Regions from separate parts of the Phascolarctobacterium succinatutens genome, predicted to be linked through region 3. Evidence: riboswitches for the same ligand, from Rfam matches in the RefSeq annotation. Region 3 holds a riboswitch; each other region holds the start of a gene.
What was found. A riboswitch is a leader RNA that binds a small molecule or an ion and turns the genes downstream of it on or off. The one in region 3 is predicted to bind cobalamin.
Positions count from the first base shown of each region.

Region 1: another riboswitch for cobalamin. It lies ahead of M5E81_RS01685 (conserved domain protein); the one in region 3 lies ahead of M5E81_RS02215 (nitrogenase component 1).
Region 2: another riboswitch for cobalamin. It lies ahead of cobU (bifunctional adenosylcobinamide kinase/adenosylcobinamide-phosphate guanylyltransferase); the one in region 3 lies ahead of M5E81_RS02215 (nitrogenase component 1).

Region 1 covers NZ_CP097284.1:341,888-344,157, reverse strand. Annotated here, with positions in the region: gene M5E81_RS01690 (acyl-CoA mutase large subunit family protein) at 1-510, opposite strand, end outside; gene M5E81_RS01685 (conserved domain protein) at 749-1,171, opposite strand; cobalamin riboswitch at 1,570-1,744, opposite strand; gene M5E81_RS01680 (IS4 family transposase) at 2,023-2,270, shown strand, end outside.
Region 2 covers NZ_CP097284.1:1,629,021-1,631,290, reverse strand. Annotated here, with positions in the region: gene rny (ribonuclease Y) at 1-607, shown strand, start outside; cobalamin riboswitch at 689-871, shown strand; gene cobU (bifunctional adenosylcobinamide kinase/adenosylcobinamide-phosphate guanylyltransferase) at 1,019-1,597, shown strand; gene cobT (nicotinate-nucleotide--dimethylbenzimidazole phosphoribosyltransferase) at 1,606-2,270, shown strand, end outside.
Region 3 covers NZ_CP097284.1:464,490-466,759, forward strand. Annotated here, with positions in the region: gene M5E81_RS02210 (ATP-binding protein) at 1-132, shown strand, start outside; cobalamin riboswitch at 428-597, shown strand; gene M5E81_RS02215 (nitrogenase component 1) at 776-2,270, shown strand, end outside.

The DNA.
Region 1 (2,270 bases), 120 kb from region 3:
GCCAATATCGCCGGGTTTTTCTGCATCTTTAACGTCTACGCCGTTTTTGGTTGCAGTATCCAGTTTGATATTGTAAACAGTGGAGCCCTTGGAAATTTCTTCCTTCAGCAGCTCGTTGTTTTCAGCCGGCAGGGTTTCATCGCAAGCTTGTGCAATGCCCCAAGGCTCGTGTACATAACCGTTAACAGTTGCGCCACGCAGGAAATCGCCCATACCGGGATAATCGTTGGTCGGCAGAATTGCATCAGTGCCTTTACGAGTATAAATCGGGTCAAAGGTAATGCCCTCGTAGTTTTTGGTATACATGATCTTGTCAAAGGGTTTGCCCTTCAACAGTGCATTACATGCCTCCACCCATTCATCCCAGGTGGGTTCGGTAAATTCATCAAAAGTTACCTCCGGGAATTCGGTTACTTTCTCTGACTTACGCAACATGGCTTCCAGTTCTTTGTCTGTCAACGGTCTTTCGCCATCAACGACTGCTGCAGTTTTTTGTTGTTCATCAGCCATTCAAATAATCCTCCTTTAATAATTTAATCATTACTGTGAAAAAGCTCACAGCACCAAGCTGAAACGCATATCACCTCCAGCCAATCTCGTCTGCTGATGCAGCTGCTATCCGACCGCTCTCACCCGGTCATCAGGGGACATGTGCCGCATCCTTGCTTGGATAGATTTTAAGAAGCAAACAGCATTTATATACACGGTCACGGTTGTCCAGGCCGTATATAACAAAATAACAGGCAGTTTAATCTGCCAGGAACTCCTGCAGACGTCCGTAATTAATCTGGACTCTGCGCAGCTCGTTTTCTTCAGGCATAGTATCATTAAGAATCATGTTGCCTAAAGCAGCACCCGGCTCTGCGCCGCGGTTCTGCATAAAACGGGCATAGTATTCAATCTGCGGAACATCTTCGGCAGCCTTGTAAATAACAGCAGCCTGTTCCAAAGGATCTTCTGCGATGATATAGGGATTTACACCTTCATTAAAGTATTTTTTCAAAAGCTCGCAGATATCTGTCTTTTTGGGGTTATATTGCACACGTACGCACTTTACTTCCAGCTCACCGCTGGCTTTAGCACGTCCGGCAACAACTTCTTCAACGCCTTTCATACCTTCAAAGGCTGCTAGCAGTTCAGCAATTTTGCCTGCCAAATATAATTCTTTCATATCAATAACCTCCCTTTAAACAGCAAAAAATAAAGCCACCACATTTGTGATGGCTGGATTGTCAGCACGACAGCGCACCCCTACGCTGTCGTACTTGAGAGGAGAAAGGAAATGTTCTCAGCTAAAAGAAAAATTTGAGAATGGGATTTGAAAAACACGATATGTCCAGTATCGCGGACAAGTATGACAGATAACATCGATGGCCCGGCCACTCTCCAAAAGGTCACAGCCATCACATGACCTTCAATGGCATAAGAAACAGAAAACCGTTTCTCAAAAAGAATCCTTTACCCAATATGGGCAGGACTTTTGAAAAACGGTGAAATATCAAAAGCTACTAGGCGCACAAGCCTATACTACAGCTCTACGACATCTCTCCCCGTCTCTCGCAGGTCAAACGACGATGCATCTTACAGGCAGTTCTTCTGGCTTCGCTTCTTCACGTGTTTCACCTTCCCAGAGGACCCCTCCAGTGGTATAAACAAAACACGCTCCACGTCACAGCGGCGGGACCGTGCCGGACTTTCACCGGCTTCTCTATTGAGCATTCGCACCTGTAATATCAATATCAACTTGTTGACTTAATTATAGCAGTTACTATTTATCTTGTCAACCTTTTTCATTGATTTTTATTTTTGTGTTTTCATTCTATGTATATATCAGTCTTATGTGTAGCTGCATCCATTTCTGATTAACTGTTCTTTGTGTTTAATTTACTCAAACTTCGCAGGTAAAAATCCCCTGCACCCCTTGAAAGTCCAGGCTTTGTAAACAGAAAAATAGCATGAGTCTTGCCAGTTTGGTATAATTATGTTGGCTCAAAAACATACCAAGCACCGGAGGCTCATGCTATGAAAAGTATATCACAAACCACCCAGCAGATGGAATCCATCTCGAAGAAAACTTCGGCGTTCTTCCGTCGTTATCATGTCGGCCAGATTCTGCGCGCGGCCAACGCTTGCAAGCTCAAAGGATTTTCCTCCATTCTCGTTTTCCTCGTGCTCGTAAGCATCATCTTCGAGAACCGCTCGCTCTATATGCAGCGCCGACTTCACGAGGATTCGCTGCCGTTCGGCAAGGACACGGCTTACCGCTTCTT
Region 2 (2,270 bases), 1.2 Mb from region 3:
GATTAAGCTGCTGGGTCGCCTGAAATATCGTACCAGCTATGGTCAGAATGTCCTGAACCATTCTGTTGAGGTTGCTAACCTGGCAGGTGTAATGGCTTCTGAGCTCGGTGTTGACGTTGTTCTGGCTAAACGTGCCGGCCTGCTGCATGATATCGGCAAGGCTATTGACCATGAAATGGAAGGCTCTCACGTTGAAATCGGCGGCGAAATTGCCAAGAAGTTCCGTGAGTCCGACCTGATTGTCAATGCTATTTTGGCGCATCATGGTGACTGCGAGCCTAAGAGTGTTGAAGCTGTTCTGGTATCTGCCGCTGACGCAGTATCTGCTGCCCGTCCGGGTGCAAGACGCGAAACTCTGGAAAGCTACCTGAAGCGCTTAACTCGATTGGAAGAAATTTCTGAGTCCTTTGAGGGCGTTGAAAAATGCTATGCCGTACAGGCTGGCCGCGAAATCCGCATTATGGTTAAGCCGGATGTTATCGATGATGCTTCCGCTGTGCTTCTGGCACGAGATATCTCCAAGAAGATTGAAGATGAAATGGAATATCCCGGTCAGATTAAGGTTGTTATCATCCGCGAAACTCGTGCTGTTGATTACGCAAAATAACGAAATTCCTGAAAGAGCTGCTTAGGCAGCTCTTTTTTTGCGCCTTAGCAGGATTATAGGAATTGCTGTCGAATATATATACTTGGAATTTTTTTGACAGGTGCGCCGGTTGAGGCCGGTGCTGAAAAGGGAATGCCGGTGAGAATCCGGAGCAGTCCCGCTACTGTAAGCGGAGCCCAGGCAATTATGTCACTGACGCAAGTTGGGAAGGCGCTGAGGGCGATGAAGCTAAGCCAGGAGACCTGCCTGTTACGAAGCTTGGAGCCTACGGGAGATAGGCTGGCTTTGGTATGCGTAAATATAGAATTTTTGGATGCAGCTGCATTTTGTAAATCTCCCGCAAGGGAGCTTTTTTCATATATGTATAAAATGAAAAGCATGCAGCTTACAAAAACGAAGGGAGGTTGAAATATGCCTGGAAAAATTATTATGGTTACCGGCGGAGCCCGCAGCGGCAAAAGCGAATTTGCAGAACGCTATGTATTGCATTATTCTCCCAAATGCGATTACGTTGCTACGGCAGAAATCTTAGATGAGGAAATGGCGGAGCGCGTGCGTCTGCACCGTGAGCGTCGTGATGCACGTTGGATTAATCACGAAGCGCCTTATCATGCCGAGCGCACGCTTGAAGCGCTGTCAGCGGAAACAGGAGCGGTTCTGTTTGACTGCCTGACTGTTTATATGTGTAACCTGCTTTATGGCAAGGATGCGCCGGAGGGTGAATTCCTGGAGCGCTGTCAGGTAGTATTTGACGAAATTGACAAGGTGCTGGCAGCAGCACGTAATTGCGGTAAAATCGTTGTCTTTGTTACGAATGAGGTGGGCAGCGGTATTGTGCCGGATAATCAGATGGCGCGTGAATACCGTGACCTTGCCGGCTGGGTTAACCAGCGTGTGGCCAATGAGGCTGACCATGTTTATTATTGTGTGGCAGGTCAGGCTGTAGACGTAAAAAAATTGGCTTTTAAATTTGAGGATGAAGGAGAATAACGACTGATATGGAGAAAATCATAATACCTGCTCTGGATGAAGAACGTATGCAAGAAGTGCGGGCAGGCTACGCTAAGATAGACAAGCCGGCAGCTAATCTGGGCAAGCTGGAGGATATGGTTGTAGGCCTTGCAGGCATGATCGGCAAGGATTTACCGGATAAATTAAAGACGGCGATGGTTCTGATGTGCGGTGACCACGGTATTGCGAAATACGGTGTCAGCGCTTATCCGCAGGAGGTTACGCGCCAGATGATTAACGGCTATATGCGCGGTACTGCCGGAGCCACCGTGCTGGCACGTCATGCGCACGCCGATGTTTTCGTCTGCGATGTAGGCACTGCCTTTGATTTGAGCGATTTGCCCAAGGTTTATCAGAAAAAGGTAGCTTGGGGAACCGAAGACTTCACCCAAGGTCCAGCTATGACTCGTGAGCAGGCCGAAAAGGCTATTGCCGTTGGCATCGAAATGGCTGATATGTGCATCGACCAAGGCTATAATATTCTTTACACCGGTGAAATGGGTATCGGCAATACAACCTCTACCTCCGCTATTGCCAGCGCCTTTCTGGGCCTGGACCCGCAGCTGACTGTCGGTCGCGGTAGCGGTATAAATGACGAACGCATGAAGATTAAGCGTCAGGTTGTTATCGACGGCCTGGCTAAAAACATGCC
Region 3 (2,270 bases):
TTAGCAAAAAAAGTAGCGCAGGATAAGAGTTTATATTATTATTTCTTTTCCAAAGCCGGTTATACAGAGCAGGCGGTTGCTTATGCGGCAGAACAGGGAATAAAGTTAGTTGGCTTGGATGAGCTGGTGTAGGTGTAAGAGAAGTCATAAAATATTTCTAGTGCTTTGTAGATCTTTAGAGGAATAGCTTTGCGACAAAGTTTTGCATATAGAGCAGGGGCAATTAAAGTAGTTAATCTAATCCAGATTATACAAATCACGATTAGATAAATATTTGGAAGCATGGAACGCCGGAAGCTTCAAAGTTTTTACTTTGGACTTTCCGGTGTTTTTGATTTCCAGTAATTGTCTGTTTTATTGACAGAAAATCAGAGATGTGCTATAATTCTGACAAATAAAATGTAATAAATATAACATTAAAAACAAAAATGCTAGAACTATCAGGTGTCGAAAGACTTAATAAGTAAGCAGGTGCGAAGCCTGCGCTGTCACGCAGCTGTAAAGTGGAGCAAGCCTTAATTATGTCACTGGGAAACCGGGAAGGCAAGACTTGCGAGGAAACTGAGCCAGAAGAATTGCCTGAAGAAGTTAACGGGAGTGTACTGCGAGCGACAGGAGACTGCTAGAGGAATAAGTGCGTCTTTCTGTAATTTTGCAGGAAGGCGTTTTTTCTTGCCGGGAAAAACGTGTAAGATAAATTTCCTATGTTATGTTTGAGCAATGTTAATTTCTTGCCTGCTGAAAATAAGTAAGTCATATATTGGAGTTGATGAGTATGAACCAATATTATCAGGATAACATGCTTTTTGGCATGAACCCTTCAAGTTATCTGCATCGTTATGCTGTCAATGGCAAGGTGTCGGGAAATCTTGCCTGCATCAGCGAAATCAAAAATGCCGCCGTTGTCTTATACAGTCCGCGCGGCTGCGGCTTTCATTATCGTTGTCATGTGCGTAGCGGCCAAAGCCCGGTTTATGAGCTGGAATGTGCGGATTTGCGCAACAATGATGTAATTTTCGGCGGTGAGAAAAAGCTTACGGCTTTACTGCAAAAGGTGGAGCGTGAGCAAAAGCCGGAGATTATTTTTCTGTTGCCTTCCGTAGTATCGGATATTATTAATGATGATTTGGCAGGCCTGGCCTGCAGCCTGCAGCCGCAGTTTAAAGCGAAGCTCGTGCCGATTACGTCGCAGGTTTTTTCGCATATGGACAAGAGCAATGGCCGCAAGGTTTTGCGTGAAAAGGCTTGCCAAAAGCAGAAGCAAAAGTTTTCTTCTAGTGCTGTCTATCCGGGCTGCGGTTATGTAGAGGTGATGGACGCTTTAGTTGAGCAGGTGATGGAGCCTCAAAGAGTACAGCCGCGGAGCGTAAATATCGAAACCTTTGCCTGGGGCTATAACGGTGAGGATAAGTTGCAAGGCATGAGTGAGATGCTGCAGAAAATGGGGATTACCGTCAATGCTTATCTGCCTGCCGCTGATTTGCAGACAATCAAAAAGGCTCCGCGGGCAGCGCTGAATATAGTACGTCGCAAAAAATGGGCGCTGGCAATGGAGCAGCGCTTTGGTACGCCGTTTCTGCATGTTGCCGATATGCAGGAGTGGCATGGTATTGAAGGAATCAGTGATTTGTACAGACAGATTGGCAAAATGCTTGGTTGCGAGAATGCTGTTGAACGCGTGCTGCAGGAAGAATATGAACGGGTTGCCACCCGTTATCAGGAGCTGGGTGCAGACTTTGCCAAGTATAAGTTTTGCCTGATTGCGCATGGTATTGCCTATTTGCCGGATGCGCTGCGCGTTTATCAGCAGGATTATGGTCTGCCGATTACGAAAATATGTATTATCATGAATCCTTCCTACCAGGCAGAAACAGGTCTGGATGATGCAATGATGCAGAGATTTAAGGACAGGATAGAGCTTGCTAAGGCTGAGTATGGCTGTGATGTGGAAATTTTACTAGAGCCTTCGGAGGATGCCTTGCGTGAGGCTGCGCAGAGCTGTGATTTTGTTATCTGCAACGGTCATCCGCGCTATGCTGCTTTGGATGTTCCCGTGCTTTATAATTTGTTTGACCGCTCGGTGTGGTCTTATCAGGGCTTTGTGGATATTATGGAAGAGGTTTGGCAGATGCTGCAACAACCGCAGCGAACAGGCAGCAATCTTTTGCTGAGCAAACTGGCCTATGACCCGGTATTTTATCCGATGCGCGAAGCTGATAAAGACAGTAAAGCATCACGCGAACTGTATAGCAGAGTATGGAGGCAGAGAA